2 linked regions of the Hahella sp. HNIBRBA332 genome follow. The protein of the gene in region 1 interacts with the protein of each later gene in a pairwise test. Links are inferred from orthologs where the notes say so. Each region holds a gene or a part of one and is shown on either strand. Other genes may lie near its edges. The genes, in order: gyrA and gyrB.

The links.
Region 2: the proteins of gyrA (region 1) and gyrB interact in binary tests that used the Escherichia coli proteins (3 or more experiments, as listed by UniProt). The link is inferred for Hahella sp. HNIBRBA332 from one-to-one orthologs.

Annotation. Positions count from the first base shown.
Region 1 is NZ_CP132203.1:583,245-592,984, forward strand. Bases 2,559-5,730 are described here. They hold gyrA (DNA gyrase subunit A), read left to right. Parts: upstream 2,559-2,890; coding sequence 2,891-5,530; downstream 5,531-5,730. Other genes in these bases: O5O45_RS02840 (CBS domain-containing protein), read left to right, coding at 2,559-2,575; serC (3-phosphoserine/phosphohydroxythreonine transaminase), read left to right, coding at 5,592-5,730. Also shown: O5O45_RS02825 (fumarate hydratase), read left to right, coding at 1-647; O5O45_RS02830 (4a-hydroxytetrahydrobiopterin dehydratase), read left to right, coding at 745-1,083; purU (formyltetrahydrofolate deformylase), read left to right, coding at 1,129-1,983; more of O5O45_RS02840, read left to right, coding at 2,147-2,558; more of serC, read left to right, coding at 5,731-6,677; pheA (prephenate dehydratase), read left to right, coding at 6,681-7,778; O5O45_RS02860 (bifunctional prephenate dehydrogenase/3-phosphoshikimate 1-carboxyvinyltransferase), read left to right, coding at 7,887-9,740. UniProt on the Escherichia coli protein: A type II topoisomerase that negatively supercoils closed circular double-stranded (ds) DNA in an ATP-dependent manner to maintain chromosomes in an underwound state.
Region 2 is NZ_CP132203.1:5,724,868-5,734,479, forward strand. What follows is about bases 6,308-9,351. They hold gyrB (DNA topoisomerase (ATP-hydrolyzing) subunit B), read right to left. Parts: upstream 9,017-9,351; coding sequence 6,599-9,016; downstream 6,308-6,598. Other genes in these bases: O5O45_RS25320 (P-loop NTPase family protein), read left to right, coding at 6,308-6,536; recF (DNA replication/repair protein RecF), read right to left, coding at 9,040-9,351. Outside these bases: O5O45_RS25300 (ABC transporter permease), read left to right, coding at 16-963; O5O45_RS25305 (dipeptide/oligopeptide/nickel ABC transporter permease/ATP-binding protein), read left to right, coding at 960-2,861; O5O45_RS25310 (ABC transporter ATP-binding protein), read left to right, coding at 2,858-3,847; O5O45_RS25315 (right-handed parallel beta-helix repeat-containing protein), read left to right, coding at 4,012-5,811; more of O5O45_RS25320, read left to right, coding at 6,009-6,307; more of recF, read right to left, coding at 9,352-9,612. UniProt on the Escherichia coli protein: DNA gyrase negatively supercoils closed circular double-stranded DNA in an ATP-dependent manner to maintain chromosomes in an underwound state.

The sequences.
Region 1 (9,740 bases):
CATTGCAAACGCCGCCCAACTTGGATGAGTGGCCGGAAATCACCTGGGAGGTGGGCGCTAACGTTAAGCGAGTGAATATGGATGCTGTCACTCGGGAGGAAATTGCGTCCTGGCGTCCCGGCGACACAGTGCTGCTGTCAGGAAAAATGCTGACGGGCCGTGATGCCGCCCATAAGAAAATGGTGGATATGCTCGCGCGCGGCGAAACCTTGCCGGTGGATTTGAATAATCGCTTCATTTATTACGTGGGTCCTGTGGACCCTGTGGGTGATGAGGTGGTTGGGCCTGCTGGGCCCACGACATCTACGCGGATGGACAAGTTTACTCGCACTATGCTGGAGCAGACCGGCCTTATGGGGATGATCGGCAAAGCCGAGCGTGGCCCTGTGGCAATCGAAGCGATTCGTGACAATAAGGCTGTCTATCTGATGGCTGTGGGCGGCGCCGCCTACTTGGTGTCTAAGGCGATCCGTTCCTCTAATGTCGTCGCCTTCCCGGAACTGGGAATGGAGGCGATTTATGAATTCGAAGTGAAAGATATGCCTGTTACCGTGGCGGTGGATGTGAATGGTGAGTCTGTGCATGAAACCGGTCCAGCGGAATGGCGTAAGCGCATTGCTGAAAGCGCTGTGAAAATAGTCGGCTAAGATAAATGTTGGCGATCTTTTTCTTGTAGAGTTAGGCTACAGCGACGCTGGGGCGAGCGCCCTGGCAAACGCTTAATTCAAAACAAGGAGAAAAAGCATGAGCGATACAATTCCAAGCTGCGAGGCCTGTAGACCTGACGCCGAGAAAGTAGATCCGGCGAAACTTGAGAAGTACTTGAGTCAGGTGCCTGAGTGGCGTTTGGAAGAGCGTAACGGCGTGCAAATGATCAGCCGTGACTACAAATTCAAAAACTTCGCTTTGGCGTTAGAGTTCACCAACAAGGTTGGCGCTATTGCTGAGGAAATTAACCACCACCCTGAGCTGGTGACCGAGTGGGGCAAGGTCAGGGTTACCTGGTGGAGTCATACTATTAAAGGTCTGCATGAGTTGGACTTTGCGATGGCTAAGCGGTGCGAAGCAGTCTTTAGCGCATAGAGGTCTGTCGCATCCCGCTGGCGTCTCACAGCTGGTAGGAAAATAATGGAAAGAACATATCGACTGGTAATCGCCTGCCCCGATCGGGTGGGCATTGTTGCGAAAGTAACCACATTTTTGGCTACTTATAATGGATGGTTAACCGAGGCGAGCCATCATTCGGATCCGACCAACGGCTGGTTCTATATGAGAAATGAGATAAAGGCGAGCTCGCTCCCTTTTGATCTGAACTCATTTCGCATTGCGTTCGAACCGATCGCTCGGGAGTTTCAGATGTGCTGGCATGTGGCGGATTCGCAGCAACCCAAGCGTATTGTTCTAATGGCGAGTAAGGAATCTCACTGTCTGGCGGATTTGTTGCATCGCTGGCATGCAAAAGAGATGGATGGGGAAATTGTTGGGGTTATCTCTAATCATGATGATCTGCGTCGTATGGTGGAGTGGCATGACATTCCCTACTATCACGTGCCGGTGGATGCGAGTGACAAGTCCGTCGCATTTGCTGAAGTGGAGCGATTGGTGGATGCGCTGGATGCGGAAGTCATTGTTCTTGCACGCTACATGCAGATTCTGCCGCCGGAATTGTGCGACAGGTATACGGGGCGCATTATCAATATCCATCACAGCTTCCTGCCGTCTTTCGCGGGCGCTCGTCCCTATCATCGGGCGTACAAGCGAGGCGTCAAGCTGATCGGCGCAACCTGTCATTACGTCACTCAGGATCTGGATGAAGGTCCTATTATTGAGCAGGATGTGATCAGGGTGAACCACAGCGATACCATCGAAGACATGGTTCGGCTGGGGAAAGATGTTGAAAAACAAGTGCTTGCGCGTGGCTTGCGCTATCACCTGGAAGACCGGGTGATTGTTCATGAGAACAAAACCATCGTATTTGAATAAAGTCATTATTGACTGACATCAAGCCCGGGGCGTTCGCTCCGGGCTCATTAGTTGGCGTTTCAGGTAGATGGGCGTATCTTTAAGGTATCAGCGTAAACAAAGGAAGTCGCTGACAGGGCGGTTAACAATAACCATCAGCAAATGCCTGCCTTAGGAGAGTCCCATGCTGCGATCCGTGAAAGTGCGTGATTATATGACAACCAACCTGGTTGTATTTTCCCCTGAAACAGAGTTGTTTGAAGCTATTCATAAACTCCTTAAAAACAGCATTTCCGGCGCCCCTGTTGTAGATGGTCGTGGAAACCTTGTGGGGATTTTATCGGAAGTGGACTGCCTGAAAAGTATTCTGAGCGGTAGTTACTACGACTACGAATCTCTGGGCGGCACTGTCGCTGAGTATATGACTGTGGATGTGGATATTATCGGGCCGGAGGAAGATATTCTGGCGGTCAGTGAACGTTTCATTAATGATCGCCGGCGTCGCTTTCCTGTGGTGGAAGAGGGTAAGTTGGTGGGGCAGATCAGTCGTAAGGATGTGCTGCGCGCCGTTTCGGATTTTGTCGCCCCTCAGCGGTTTCATCAGTCGGCCTGACTTGCCATAAAAGATTGGCGCGCACTGGCGAATGTGCGTCGCCAACTTGCCTTTCCCGTTGGCGGGGGGAGGGTTTTTAACGTCTAAAAAATATCTTATTCTCGCCCTAATTAACTTCGTTGCCGTCGCCTTCTATGCTAGACTTGACCGCTTGTGGCGCAGCCCTTGGTCGAGTAAAGAGTGTGCGATTATATGCCGCTTGAACTGACTCCCCGCCGGGTTCAACGACTGCAAGACGAGCGAACCAGGGTTTGGACAGACTGTGGGTAGAACAAGAACCGAACTATCCTTTCTAGAATAGGTTATTGCTATATTATGGCTGAACTCGCCAAAGAAATACTTCCCGTCAATATTGAAGATGAACTGAAACAATCCTACCTCGACTACGCGATGAGCGTTATCGTAGGCCGTGCTTTGCCGGATGCGCGAGACGGCCTCAAGCCGGTGCATCGCCGCGTTTTGTTTGCGATGAACGAGCTGGGGAACGATTGGAACAAGTCGTATAAAAAATCCGCCCGTGTGGTTGGTGACGTCATCGGTAAATATCACCCGCATGGCGACTCTGCCGTATACGACACGATCGTGCGTATGGCGCAGCCCTTCTCGCTGCGATACACCCTGGTGGACGGGCAGGGTAACTTCGGCTCCATCGACGGCGATAGCGCAGCGGCAATGCGTTATACGGAAATCCGCATGGAGAAGATCGCCCACGAAATGCTGGCCGATCTCGATAAAGAAACGGTCGACTTCGCCCCTAACTACGACGGCTCTGAGCAGATTCCCGTCGTACTTCCGACCAAGGTTCCAAACCTGCTGGTAAATGGGTCCTCAGGCATCGCGGTAGGGATGGCGACGAACATTCCACCTCACAACCTGACCGAAGTGGTAAATGGATGTCTTGCTTACCTGGATAACAGTGACATAACCATCGATGAATTGATGGAGTTTATTCCGGGGCCTGATTTCCCTACTGCGGCCATCATTAATGGACGTGCGGGGATTTTGGAGGCGTACCGCACTGGTCGTGGCCGGATTTATATTCGCGCTCGCTATGAAATAGAGCAGGACAAGAAAACCGGTAAGGAAACGATTGTAATTACTGAGATTCCTTATCAGGTTAACAAGGCTAAGCTGGTTGAGAAAATCGCCGAGCTGGTCAAAGAGAAAAAGGTTGAAGGCATCACCGAGCTGCGCGATGAATCCAGCAAGGAAGGGATGAGGGTGGTTATTGAGCTGCGTCGCGGTGAAAACGCGGATGTGCTCATGAATAATCTGTTCGCCCTTACGCCGCTGGAAACCGTATTCGGCATCAACATGGTCGCCTTGATCAATGGCGAGCCCAAGCTGCTGAACCTGAAAGACTGTATTGAATGTTTTGTGCGTCATCGCCGTGAAGTGGTGACGCGCAGGACTATTTACGAGTTGCGTAAAGCCCGTGAGCGCGGCCACATCCTGGAAGGTCAGGCGGTGGCGCTGGCGAACATCGATCCGGTTATCGCTGTTATCAAGGCTTCTTCCACTGGCGCGGAAGCCAAAGAACGTTTGATGGCGCAAGGCTGGTCTCCGGGGGCCGTGACAGGCATGCTGGAGCGCGCAGGCGAAGACGCCTGTCGTCCTGATGACTTGGCGCCTGAGTTTGGTCTGCGTGATGGCCTGTATTTCCTGTCTGAAGTGCAGGCGCAGTCTATTCTGGACTTGCGTCTGCAAAAGCTGACTGGTCTGGAAATTGAAAAAATTAACGACGAGTACCGCAGCATCATCGAGCAAATTGCTGAGTTGCTGGAGATTCTGCAGAACCCAGAGCGTCTGATGGAGGTTATCCGTGAGGAACTGGAAGCTGTCCGCGAAGAATTTGGCGACGCTCGCGTTACGGAAATTACCGCTTCCAAGCGTGACCTCACGATTGCTGACCTGATCGCCGAAGAAGATATGGTGGTTACGCTGTCTCACAAAGGCTACGCCAAAACTCAGCCGCTGGAAGCTTATCAGGCGCAGAAACGAGGCGGCAAAGGCAAGGCCGCAACAGCGATTCGCGACGAAGACTTCGTCGAGAAACTTCTGATCGCCAATTCTCACGATACTATTTTGTGTTTCACCTCTCACGGTAAATTGTATTGGCTTAAGACCTACGAAATTCCTCAGGCCAGCCGTATTTCGCGTGGACGTCCGATCGTTAACATCTTGCCGCTGGCGGAAGATGAGCGCATCACCACCATGTTGCCGGTGCGTGAGTACGCCGCTGATCACTATGTGTTCATGGCGACTCGTCAGGGAACCGTCAAGAAAACGCCGTTGGAGAATTTCTCGCGCCCCCGCAGCAGCGGCTTGATCGCTTTGGCGCTGGATGAGGGCGACATGCTGATCGGCGCAGCCATTACTGACGGCAAGAAAGACGTCATGCTGTTCAGCAGCAGCGGCAAAGCCATTCGCTTCAATGAAGACGATGTGCGACCAATGGGGCGAACCGCTCGCGGCGTTAGAGGCATTCGTATGGCGGAAGGGCAAGCCGTCGTTTCCCTTATCATTCCGCAAGAAGACGCCTTCATACTTACAGCGAGCCGCAAAGGCTACGGTAAGCGGACTGCTGTATCCGAGTTCCCTGTTTACGGGCGTGGAGGTCAGGGCGTTATTGCTATCCAGTGCTCTGAACGTAACGGCGACTTGGTGAGCGCAGTGCAGGTAATCAGTGGCGATCAGCTCATGTTGATCAGTAACCAGGGAACACTGGTGCGGACGCGGGCGGACGAGGTCTCTATCGTTGGAAGAAATACCCAGGGCGTACGATTGATCCGTTTGTCCGAATCAGAAGACTTGGTTGGCGTAGAGCGGATTGCTGAGCCTGAAGAAGATGAGGGTGAATTCCCGGGCGAAGAAGGTGAAGGCGCTGAAGTTGCTAACGAAGATGTTTTGGACTCTGACGAAGCAGGTGAGGAAGGCTCCGAGGCGGAAGAATAACTTTCGCTTCGGTTGGCTTGTCTGAGAAGTTTATTTGACCAAATACCGGAGAGCGGCCTGTATGGCTGATAGAAAGTTTAATTTTTGCGCGGGTCCTTCTGCGCTGCCTACGGATGTGTTGTTACAGGCTCAGGCGGAACTACTGGATTGGCGGGGTAAAGGCCTGTCAATTATGGAGATGAGTCATCGCAGCGACGACTTTGTCGCTGTGGCGGTTGAGGCTGAGCGTGACTTTCGCGAGCTGATGTCCGTGCCAGACAATTACAAAGTGCTCTTTGTGCAGGGGGGGGCTGCGACTCAGTTTGCGTCAGTGCCGCTTAATCTGCTGAAGCTTGGCGCGGAGGCGGATTATATCGACACGGGTATTTGGTCGAAGAAGGCGATTGCTGAGGCTGGGCGTTACCTTAATGTGAATGTCGCGGCGTCAGCCAAAGACAGTGGCTATTCCCGCATTCCCGCTCGTAGCGAGTGGCGTTTGAATGAAAGTGCGGGCTATGTGCACTATACGCCAAATGAAACGATTGGCGGCGTTGAGTTTCTCGATATTCCTAACGTGGGTGATAAACCCTTGGTGGCGGACATGTCTTCCACCATATTGTCCCGTCCCGTAGATATCAGTCGCTTCGGCGTGATATACGCCGGCGCGCAGAAGAATATTGGTCCCGCTGGCCTGACGCTGGTTATCGTCCGGGAAGACTTGCTGGGATATGCTTCCGACAGTCTGCCCACCATGCTGAACTATAAAGTGGCCAGCGAAAACGACTCCATGGTCAATACACCGCCTACTTTTGCCTGGTATCTGGCTGGCTTGGTATTCAAGTGGCTGAAAGGAAAGGGCGGGGTGCAGGCTATGGAGGCGATAAACTGCCGCAAAGCCGACAAGCTTTATTCTTATATTGATGACAGCGAGTTTTATGCAAACCCGATAGATCCGTCTTGTCGTTCCTGGATGAATGTGCCTTTTACACTGAAAGACGACAGCCTGGATCAGAAGTTTTTGCAAGAAGCGGAAGAGGCTGGTTTGCTTAATCTGCAGGGGCATCGTTCGGTTGGTGGGATGCGCGCCAGTTTGTATAACGCATTGCCGGAAGAGGCGGTGGATGCGCTGCTTGGGTTTATGCAAGATTTCGCCGGGAGGAACGCCTGATTCATGACCTCTGAGCAGACCGAACTCGCCAAACTGCGCGAACGAATAGATCAGATTGACCGTCAACTGTTGGCGTTGATTTGCGAGCGGGCCAAGTGCGCGCAAAATGTCGCGGAAGTGAAAATGCGCGGCAATGCAGGGCAGGATGTCGTATTTTATCGTCCGGAGCGGGAAGCTCAGGTTTTGCGGAAAATTATGGACGATAACCCGGGTCCACTGAGTGATGAAGAGGTGGCCAGGCTGTTTCGGGAAGTTATGTCGGCATGTCTTGCCCTGGAAGCGCCATTACACATCGCATTTTTGGGGCCTGAAGGCGCCTTCACCCACGCAGCTGCGCTTAAGCACTTTGGGCACTCCGGTGTTTGTCTTCCTCATTACGCTATTGATGAGGTCTTTCGCGAGGTGGAAGCAGGATCTGCCCATTATGGCGTTGTCCCTGTGGAAACCTCCAATGAAGGTGTGATCAGTCACACTCTTGACGTGTTTGTTAATTCGCCTCTGCTGATCTGTGGTGAAGTGGAAGTGCGTACTCACCACTTCTTGATAGCCCCAGAACAAGTGGATGCCGGCGATATCAAGGTTGTTTATTCCCTGGCGCAGTCATTTTCTTTGTGTCGGCAATGGCTGGACGAAAAATGGCCGGGAGTGGAGCGCATAGCGGTCCCTAGTCATGCGGACGCGGTAAAAAGGGCGTCTGAGCGCCAGGATGCGGCGGCAGTGGCTGGTGAGCACTGCGCCAGGCTGTATGGTATGAAAGTGCTGGCGAAAAATATCGAAGATCATCCTGATCAGATCGCCAGGTATTTAATTATTGGTAAAAACTCGGCTCCGCCCAGTGGAGATGATAAAACATCTCTGATGGTTACAATTCGCGATGAGCCAGGCGCTCTTTACAAGATGCTGGGCGTGTTTCATCGTCAAAATCTGAGCCTGACAAGAATTGATTCACGTCCCGCCCTGAGTGGCGCGCGTCGCTATCACTTCTTTGTGGACTTTATTGGCCATAAAGATCTGCCAGAGGTCGGTGCGGCGATTCAGGAGCTATCCCGGGATGCTCTTGACGTACGATGTCTGGGGTCGTATCCCAAAGGCGTGCTTTAGGCGCGCCGTCCACCGGTATCAGAAGGTTGGCTGTTTTTGTATCTCAGCCCTTAAGGGCGTTTCAATTTATTTTTTACGGACATGGCCGTCAAGCGCGCCTGATTAACAATGTTACAATCCCAAGTTAAATGTTTGGCTGTTGTCGGACTGGGTCTTATCGGCGGTTCGTTCGCTAAAGCTGTGAAACAGCGTTGTTTGGCGGATAAAGTCATTGGTTATGATCGACGCGATACTGAGGCGGCGTTAGCCGTGCGTTTAGGGGTTGTCGATGAGGCGGCCCCGGATCTTGTCACGCTCGCTTCGCGGGCGGATGTTATCGTTTTGGCGGTGCCAGTTGGCGCAGTCGCTCCAGTATTGGAGGAGATGAAGCCAGCTTTGCGAAGCGATCACATTCTCACAGATGTGGGGAGTGTCAAAGGCGAAATAGAAAAAGCCTTTGTATCTGTATTTGGTGAAATGCCAGCGAATGCTGTATTGGGACACCCTATCGCGGGATCTGAAAAGAGTGGCGTTCAGGCTGCCAATAGCGCTTTGTTTGAGAATCATAAAACCATATTGACGCCGGTTCCGGTAACCGACTCTCAAGCGCTGGGAGTCGTGGCTGCGCTGTGGCGCGGCATGGGGGCGGAAGTGCTCTTCATGTCGGTGGCTCACCACGACGAGGTGTTGGCTGCAACCAGTCATCTGCCTCACTTGATCGCTTTTTCGCTGGTCGATACGCTGGCGGGAGCGGATGATAATAAAGAAATATTTCGCTATGCAGCGGGCGGCTTCAGGGATTTTACCCGTATTGCCGCCAGCGATCCGGTGATGTGGCGGGACGTTTACCTGACTAACCGGGATGCGGTGCTGAAAGTGCTGGATGCGTTCGATGCGGATTTAAAAAAGCTGCGCAACGCTATTGCTGATGGGGACGGACAAACGTTACTTGGTGTGTTCACCCGGGCCCGGGCGGCCCGCGAACATTTCACAAAAATGCTTGAAGGAAAGGCTTACGAGACTGATATGGCTAACAATGTGACCTACGTTGCCGGGAAAGGCGGTCCTGTGTGTGGCGAGATACGCGTGCCCGGAGATAAATCGATGTCCCACCGTTCCATCATGTTGGGTTCGCTGGCGGAAGGCGTTACGGAAATAGAAGGTTTTCTGGAAGGGGAGGACGCTTTGGCCACTCTGCAGGCGTTCCGGGATATGGGTGTCGTCATTGAGGGGCCGGATCGTGGTTCAGTAAAAATTAATGGCGTGGGCATGCACGGCCTGAAGCAGCCGCCAGGGCCGCTGTATTTGGGTAACTCCGGAACTTCCATGCGATTGCTTGCTGGCTTGTTGAGCGGGCAGTCGTTCGATGTTGAGTTGACGGGCGATGAGTCCTTGTCCAAACGACCTATGGAGCGCGTTGCAAAGCCATTGCGGGAAATGGGTGCGGAGATTTCCACTTCTGAAGGCGGACGCCCTCCTGTCAAAATTAAAGGCGGCTCCAAGCTTCACGGTATTCATTACGACATGCCTGTCGCTAGCGCCCAGGTTAAGTCCAGTCTGGTTCTTGCGGGTCTTTATGCCGATGGTGAAACCTCGGTGACGGAGCCGGCGCCCACTCGTGATCATAGCGAGCGAATGCTACGTGGTTTTGGTTATCCTGTAGATGTAAATGGCTCCAGGGTGACGATTGAGGGCGGTCATAAGCTGAACGCTACCAAAATCGATGTCCCTTCTGATATCTCTTCTGCGGCGTTTTTCCTGGTTGCAGCCAGCATTACTCCGGGATCGGATTTGATCTTGCGCCATGTCGGCGTCAATCCGACTCGGGTTGGAGTTATTAGTATTCTTAAAATGATGGGCGCCGATATTGAGCTGTCCAATCACAAAGAAGTGGGTGGCGAGCCGGTGGCTGACATCCGTGTGCGCTATGCTCCCTTGAAAGGAATTCGTATTCCCGAGGATCAAGTGCCTTTGGCGATTGAT
Region 2 (9,612 bases), 5.1 Mb from region 1 along the record:
ACTACTCTGACCGCCATGTGGGGCTATATCGCCAAACGTCTCCTTTTCGTCATTCCAGTTCTGTTCGGAATGACGGCGATCGTCTTTTTGATCATGGCCATGATTCCCGGAGATCCCGCCACCGCAATCCTGGGCGCCTATGCAACGCCTGAAAATATCGCAAGAATTAACCGTCAGTTAGGGTTAAATCATAGCCCATTTGAACAATATTTAATCTGGTTGGGACACATTCTGCAAGGAGATTTAGGCCGATCTTACAGCTTGAATCGTCCCGTTCTGGATGAGGTTTTAGAACGCTTCAGCGCCACATTGACGCTCGCAGGCGCCTCTTTTTTGCTCTGTTCTCTGTTCGGACTATTGGCGGGAATCGTCTCTGCAGCACGCCAGTTCAGTTGGGCTGACAGAGTGATCACATTGCTGGTTTTGATCGGCATTTCAACACCCTCATTCTGGCTGGGACTGCTGCTGATACTGGTTTTCGCCGTCGAGTTGCAATGGCTGCCGGCCAGCGGTATGTACGCGATTTACGGTGGCGGCGATATTCTGGACCTACTCTCACATCTCGCATTACCGGCCATTACGCTGGCGGTCATCGCAACAGGCGTAATCGCCCGCCTAACCCGAGGCGCCATGTTGGAAGTACTGCGACAGGATTACATACGCACGGCGCGCGCCAAGGGACTGAGTGAACGCCGCGTCATCTACCGCCACGCTTTTAAGGCTGCTCTGGTCGCCATTATCCCTGTATTGGGAATTCAGGCTGGCTTCGTACTTGGCGGCGCAGTCTATATCGAAACAGTGTTCCAATGGCCTGGAATAGGCCGCATGTTAGTGCAGGCGATCGCCACTCGGGACATTTTGCTTGCGCAAGGGGGAGTTTTGGTGGTCGCCACCTCATATGTCCTGTTTAATCTGGCCGCGGATGTGGCGCAGCATCGACTCGATCCAAGACTGACCACATGAATCGCTCATCTCGCCCCAGCGCCTGGAAGTTATTCCGGCATAACCACATCGCATTTTTTGGACTTTGCCTGTTCTTGCTTGTGACAGCCATCGCTCTAGCGGCTCCCGTACTTCTGTTGTCTGCCCCTAATGACACTGCGCCGGCTGAGCGCTTACTACGCCCATTAAGCGAAGGACATTTATTGGGAACAGATCATCTGGGAAGAGATCTCCTGTCTCGTTTGATATGGGGAGCGCGCGTCAGTATCGCTGTAGGTTTATCCGCCACGCTGATCGCTTCCGTCATCGGTTCTGCATTGGGTTTGATCGCAGGCTTCGCTGGCGGGCGAACGGATAATGTGTTGATGCGTGGCGTCGATATGCTAATGGCATTCCCATATATCTTACTGGCGCTGGCGATTGTCGCAGCATTGGGGCCAGGATTATCAAACGCTCTCTACGCCATCGCCCTGGTGAATATTCCATTCTTCGCCCGTAATATCCGAGGCGTCACCCTGAGTCTGACAAGACGCGATTTTATCGATGCAGCAAGGCTTTCCGGCAAAGGTCCTGTGCGCATCCTGCTAACGGAAATACTGCCTAATGTAGCTCCCATCATCGTCATCACCATGTCGACGACACTGGGCTGGATGATATTGGAAACCGCAGGACTCAGCTTTCTCGGTTTGGGCGCGCAACCGCCGCAAGCGGATCTGGGCTCCATGCTGGGGGAGGGACGCAAATTACTGTTCACAGCGCCACATGTATCGGTTATTCCGGGACTGATGATTTTCGCGCTGGTCATGAGCGTCAATTTGATTGGCGATGGCGTCAGAGATGTGCTCGATCCCAAGTTGAAATCCGGCGCTTTAGCTCGTCCCGCCGCTATGACCGCGGTGAAAAAAGCAAGGGATCAAAGTTTCCCCGACGCCGACGCATCAGAAGTCGCTCTGGCGGTCCGCAATTTACAAACAGAGTTCCAGGTTGGAAGTGAAGTATACAAGGCGGTGGGCGGCGTGAGTTTCGAGCTGGGTGAGGGCGAATGTCTGGGACTGGTAGGCGAGTCCGGTTCCGGCAAATCCGTCACGGCGATGTCCCTGCTCAGATTGACGTCCACACCGCCAGGACGCATCGTAAGCGGCCAAGTCTGGCGGAGCGGGGAAGATCTACTCTCTTCTCCACAGCATCGCATACAGACGCTCAGAGGCGGGGAAATCGCCTACATATTTCAGGATCCTCTCTCCAGCCTACACCCGCTCTTCACGGTTGGCGCACAGGTGGCTGAAGCCATTCAGGCGCACCAGCCGTATTCTTATACAGAGGCATGGCGCGCCGCAGTCAGACTGTTTGAGCAAGTGCGTCTTCCCAACGCCGCGTCCCAAGCCCACAGCTATCCCCATGAGCTTTCCGGAGGCATGCGACAACGGGTTTGCATCGCCATGGCTCTCGCCAATCATCCTCAGATCATCGTGGCGGACGAGCCCACTACCGCCTTGGACGTCACGGTACAGGCTCAAGTGTTGAAGTTGATGAACCAGCAACGCACACAGAGTGGTGCGGCGCTTTTGTTCATTACCCATGATTTTGGCGTCGTTTCCGAAATCTGTGACCGTGTGGCGGTCATGTACGCCGGGCGCATCGTGGAAGTCGGCGCCGCTTGGGAGGTGTTGAACAATCCCGCCCATCCCTATACCCGCCTTTTGATCGATTGCGTCCCCATTCCAGGTCGAAGCCAGAATCGTCTGCCCGCTATTCCCGGTTCTCCTCCTGCAGTTAACAACCTGCCCGCAGGATGCGCGTTCGCGGATAGATGCCCTTTTGCGGCAGATGACTGTCGGAGCGGCGATATCAGCCTACGACCACTGGGCAAAGACCGTTTCGCCCGCTGCATCAAACCCCTATGGAAGACCGATTCATGAGCGAAACTCTCCTGACCGCCAGCAACCTCACCCGTCACTATGGCGGCGGACGCGGTTGGCTTGGTCGACGCAAGCCGCTAGTACAGGCCGTACAAGGCGTGGATCTATGTATTCAACCCGGCGCCACCCTGGGCATTGTAGGCGAGTCCGGCTGCGGCAAATCCACCCTGGCGCGCATGCTGGTGGGCCTTGATCAACCCAGCGCAGGCCATTTGACCCTAGAGGGGAAATCATGGCCAGATCAGAGCCTTAGCAAACGTAAGCGTCTGCATAGCCAGATCCAGTATGTCTTCCAGGATTCTCTTAGCGCTCTCAACCCACGTAAGGCGATCAGAACGACTTTAGAGGCGCCGATGGCGCTTCTCTTGGGGATGGAGAAAAACGCGCGCTACAGGCGTCTACAGGAGCTAATGGAGGCCGTTGGATTACGTCCAGAGCTATTGGAGCGTTACCCCCATGAATTGTCCGGCGGTCAGGCGCAACGCATCGGCATAGCACGGGCGTTGGCGGCGCAACCACAGATCCTGGTTCTGGATGAACCGGTTTCTGCGCTGGATGTCTCCATACAGGCCCAGGTGCTGAATCTGCTGCAGGATCTCCAGCAACGCTACCACCTCGCTTACGTGTTTATCAGTCATGATCTGGCTGTCGTGGAAGCAGTCAGCGACGTCGTCGCAGTCATGTATTTCGGGCGCATCGTAGAACAGGCGCCAGCCGGTGAACTGTTCAGGTCTCCGAAACACCCTTACACCCGTTTGCTACTCGATTCTATTCCGCTTCCCGGTAAGAAAGGTTTGCGAGGAGAGAGCGAAGCCATAGAACTCCCCGATTCCGCCTCACCGCCCCCGGGCTGCCCATTCGCTCCCCGGTGCATCAACGCGGGGGACAAATGTCGCCATGAGCATCCCAGACTTCGTTCAATGGAAGGAGAAGGACGCATAGCCGCGTGTCATTTTCCTGTGGGGGGAGATCCAGTAACCCCCTAAGTCATTGCTTCTAGTATATTTGCCGTTATCAGAGTCCACGTAAGTTTAACAACGGCCTCACTCTTTTCTATTTTCTCCTCCTCTGACATGTCAGCCTTTGTCTTTTCAATCACCTAAAATCTATGCGTCATGGGAATAAGTCTGAATTTATAAGGAGATAATTTATGACATTATCCGAAGCCATCATTGCGTGTTGCCTCTCAGTCATGACAAGTCAGACATATGCTATTGAGCGCCTTATTCTGACCAGCCAAAATCCTGAACTGGCGTTAGAGCATACTGAGATCATCGATATCAACGACAATCCATTCCGCCCTCGATGCAGTGCGCCTCCCGCCAGCGCAAATGTTGTCTATATTGATCCAGGCTTTCATGAGCCTTCATTGTTCTCCAAGGAGCCCGAAGGAACTACGTTTGTATTGAAGGCTGGCGTGCATCGTATTCGCGACGCAATCAAGCCTCACAAAGGAATGCAGTTTTATGGCGAGTTCGATGAAGACTGTCACCCATTGACTATTTTGCGTGGTTCTCAAGCTCTAACAGATTGGCGACCACAGGGAGATCTCTTCTTCGCCGAAGTGCAAAACCCTCCCGCCTTGGATCGCATCATTTACAAAACCCCCGAGCAGGTTTGTGAGAAAGACGCTCAAACCGGGGCCTTTATCAATCCCCGCTGCAATTACCCGGAAGATCTGTTCAAGAACAACCAATGGATGATTCATGTAGCCAGTCGAGACGATGTCGTTCCCGGCGCTTGGTATTTTGATTATGAAAACGGTGTGGTCTATGTGCATAAAGACGACATGCCAACCAATCAGGCCATGGAGCTTTCTTTGGCGGGCGCTGCATTCCAGTGGCGCTATTTCGATAGAGGAGTCTACAAACCCAAACCTCTCAACGCCTGGGAAGTGGAGAATACAGATGTGGGCATATACGGCCTGATCGTAGAAAACTTCGCAACCCATATCCAACACGGCGCAATTGGCGGTCAGTGGCCCGCCGCTGGCTGGCGCGTGGAGAACAATATTGTCAGGCGTTCACATAGTATTGGCATCAGGGCGGGAGCGGAAACCATCATGCGCTACAACCAATCCTACGAGAACGGAGATCTCGGTATCGGCGCCTTGTACGCCATGCATTCGTTAATCGACGGCAATGTCATATATGACAACAACAAAGCGTACATAAACTGGGAATTTGAAGGCGGTGGCGGTAAGTTCCTCAACTCTTACGGACTTCGAATCACCCGTAACTGCGTCTTTAATAATAAAGGCCCAGGGCTATGGAGCGACGTCAGTAACGAGCAAACGATCTATCAGTGGAATATAGTTTTCGACAACCTCTCCGCCGGCCTTTTTCATGAGATCAGTTTCGATGCGAAAATGCTGAACAATCTTGTGGGACGCAACGGCGCTGTTTATGGCGGCCAGTTGTTCTTATCAAACTCTCAGAATGTGGAAGTAAGAGGCAACATTATTGAAGAGCATCCAGATAAAGAGGGCGGAAGCGTAGCTTTAAGTTGGAGTGATCGAGGGGTAGGCAAACGCTTCGACACACGCCTGGTCGACGAAAGGGGAGTGCTGTTGCCTCGTATCGAAGCCCCATGGGAAACACGTCAGAACAAAATCATTGGTAATCGTTTTTATAATTACGGAGAAAGTTACCATGATCTGTTCATCCACATGGACGCCAAGAAGAACGGAGAGCGGGAGTCCATCATGGAAGAGGAAACACTGATCGACCAGAACCAGTATTTTTCCAATAATCCCTCGCCCTATGTATGGAAAATAAACCGCCATTCAAGCGTTACCGGTTCATTTCCACGCTTATCATTCGCCGGACTACAGGAGCTGGGTTTCGAGACTCTGGGACAATTCCAACTGTCTCCACAGGAAGAAATATCCTGGGGCTGTCAGATGATGACCTCTCTTACCAATGGCGAAGACCCTCACGACAGTTGGTAGCTAAACTCAGTTAACCCCCATATGCAAAGCGGCTTGATGTGCCGCTTTTTATTACCCTGACCTGTGTTAACTGTGAATATTTTCGGCATTATAAAAAACCCCGCCACAGCACCTATACGTTTAGTCAGAGAACTTTATAATGTCGCCCCCGCGTTGCTTCACCCCTGTTTAAGCTTTTCTGAATATAAGGAGTGAAGATGAGAATTAACGTAATTGGAACCAGTGGCAGTGGGAAGTCTACCTTCAGTAAAAGGCTGTCAGAAAAGCTCGACATTCCTTATATAGAAATGGACGCCCTGTATTGGGGGCCCGACTGGCGAAATCATCCAGAAGAGATCTTCAGCGCCCGGGTTGCGCAGGCGCTGCAGCAGGAAGACTGGATATTAGACGGTAATTACAACAGCAGAACGCAGCTAAAATGGGAGAGAGTGCAGATAGTCGTTTGGATAGACTACTCTTTCCCGCGCACACTCTTTCAGGCAGTTAAAAGAGCACTGGCCCGTATCATCACAAAAAAGGAACTTTGGGCGGGCACAGGCAATAAAGAATCACTACGCAAGCTGTTCAGCAGGGACTCCATCGTCCTCTGGACCATGACTACCTATAAGAAAAATCGCGAAAGATACCTGTCGATAATGAAAGATCCGCAATATGCTCACATCCGCTTTATTCGGATTCGTTCTCCGAAGGAGATGGAGAGCTGCCTGCTTTCATGGGACGCCTAACAAACGATGGTGAAAAAAGGGCTGCGATTGCAGCCCTTTTTATTACGGAGAGGGGGAGTAGTTTACACGTCCAGGTTCATAACAGACAGAGCGTTGGTCTGAATGAAATCACGACGTGGTTCTACATCATCGCCCATCAAAGTGTTAAAGATCTGATCCGCAGCGATCGCATCTTCGATGGTAACTTTCATCATGCGACGCACAGCAGGGTCCATGGTGGTTTCCCACAACTGCTCAGGGTTCATTTCACCCAGTCCTTTATAGCGCTGGATGTTCAAGCCACGTTGGGCTTCCTTCATCAACCAGACTAATGAGTCGTCAAAGGTCTCGATAGCCTGCGTCTTTTCACCCCGCTTCACATAAGCGCCAGCCTCAACCAGACCGTCCAGTTTTTCGGCCATATCGGCAATGTTGGTGTAAGAGCTGGAGCCAAAGAAGTCCTGGTTGAAGGTGTATTTATAGTCCACACCATGCTGAACCAATTCCACCTGAGGCAAGAACAGGCTTCTTTCCGCATCTTCCACAACACTGATGACGTAGTTGTTGCCAGTGCTGTTGTCATAGCCCAGCTTCTCGTTAAGCAAAGCGACCCAGGCTTCAACGGCGCCTTTATCTTTGAGTTGCTCCTGCGTCAAACGAGGTACATAGAGAAGCTGGTTCAGCACGCCCCTGGGATAGGCTCTGGACATACGTTCAATGACGCCTGTCGCCGTACGGTAATCCGTCACCAGAGTCTCCAGCGCAGTCCCGATAATGGGGGGAGCTTCTGGATTTACAAACAATTGAGTGTTCTCAAGCGCGCTCTGGGTCAGGTACTGCTGAAGCGCTTTCTCATCTTTAACGTACTGCTCCTGCTTGCCTCTTTTCACCTTGTACAGAGGAGGCATTGCAATATAAACGTGGCCGTTCTCAATAATTTCGCGCATCTGTCTGAAGAAGAAGGTCAGCAGCAAAGTACGAATGTGGGAGCCGTCCACGTCCGCATCCGTCATGATGATGATGCTGTGATAGCGCAGCTTGTTCACATCAAACTCTTCACGACCGATTCCGCAACCCAGAGCCGTAATCAGAGTGCCGACTTCAGCGGAAGACAGCATCTTGTCGAAACGGGCCTTTTCCACGTTCAGGATCTTACCTTTCAGTGGCAGAATAGCCTGAGTTTTACGGTCGCGCCCTTGCTTGGCGGAACCACCCGCCGAGTCACCCTCCACTATGTACAGTTCAGACAGAGCAGGATCTTTCTCTTGGCAGTCAGCCAGTTTACCTGGCAATCCGGCGATATCGAGTGCGCCTTTACGACGGGTCATTTCACGGGCTTTTCTGGCCGCTTCCCTAGCGCGAGCCGCGTCGATCATTTTGTTGACTACGTTCTTCGCGTCCTGGGGATTTTCCGCCAGGAAGTCTGCGAAGTGAGTATTCATTTCCTGCTCGACAGCAGTCTTAACTTCAGAGGAAACCAGCTTATCTTTGGTCTGAGAGGAGAACTTAGGATCTGGAACCTTAACGGAAATAATCGCAGTCAAACCTTCGCGAGCATCATCGCCGGAGGTAGCCACCTTAGTCTTTTTCAGCATGCTCTCTTTTTCGATGTAGCTGTTAAGAGAGCGGGTAAGGGCGGCTCTAAAACCAGCCAAGTGGGTGCCGCCGTCACGCTGAGGAATATTGTTGGTAAAGCAGAAAATGTTTTCCTGGAAGGAGTCATTCCACTGCAGTGACACTTCTACAGTGATGCCATCTTCTCTTTCTTTCAGAAAGTGGAAAACTTTGTTAATTGGGTTTTTGGTCTGGTTGAGATACTCAACGAAAGCTCTTAATCCACCCTCATATTCGAAGGTTTCTGTTTTCGCAGAACGCTCATCGTGCAACGTGATCTTAACGCCAGAATTCAAGAAGGCGAGTTCGCGCAGGCGCTTGGCCAGAATATCGTAGTGAAACTCGATATTGTTAAACGTTTCTGCGGAAGGGAAGAAGTGGACTTCCGTACCTGAGCGGTCTGTTTCGCCAACTACAGATAAAGGCGCTTGCGGTACGCCGTGCTTATATACCTGCTCATGAACTTTGTTGTCGCGGCGAATAGTCAGGCGTAGTTCTTTTGAAAGCGCGTTGACTACCGATACACCTACACCGTGCAGACCGCCGGATACTTTGTAGCTGTTGTCGTCGAACTTACCGCCAGCATGCAGCATAGTCATGATAACTTCTGCGGCGGAAACGCCCATTTCTTCGTGGATATCGACGGGGATGCCACGGCCGTCATCGCTAACCGTGATTGATTCATCGGCATGAATCGTGATCTTCACTTCTTTACAGTATCCGGCCAAGGCTTCGTCGATAGAGTTATCAACTACCTCGAACACCATGTGGTGAAGACCGGTGCCATCGTCAGTGTCGCCAATGTACATACCTGGACGCTTTCTTACCGCATCCAGGCCTTTTAACACTTTGATGCTTGAGGAATCATAATTTCCCGATGAGGACATATATCTCTCCTAACCGTCACACGCTAATTGTGGACTTTGGTGACAGCACCCTGTTCCACGTGAAACATTTGCGTGTCGTATTCTTGATTAAAATGGCCGAACAAATATTCTGACTGCTGTTTGTCCAGGACCGTCACAAACACCTGGGCCCCTTTCTCCAACATTCTCGTTAACAGTGTTACCTGATTTCCGGTATCCAGCTCCGCTCCAACATCATCAATCAGCACAATGGGCCTTTGATTTGTCCGCCGCCGTAATATTTCCAATTGTGATAAGTACAGGTGAGTTATCAGAGTCTTCTGTTGACCTCTCGATAACACTTCCTTCGCGTGAACCCCACCGACCTTTACTTTAATATCCGCCCGGTGCGGGCCTAGAGTCGTAAATCCTTTTTTTACGTCGCTTTCGACTGACGAAGCCAATTGCTCCATGTGATTGACATCATTCTGATACCAGCCGTTGCTAAGCGTAATCGTCAGCTTGTCGCCAATATCCCTGGTTTGTTCACTGGACTCTTTCAGAGATTCGATGAGAATTTCTTTCAACTCAGCGAAATAAGCGTCTCTATAGCGGCTTATCTCGTCTGAATACGCTAC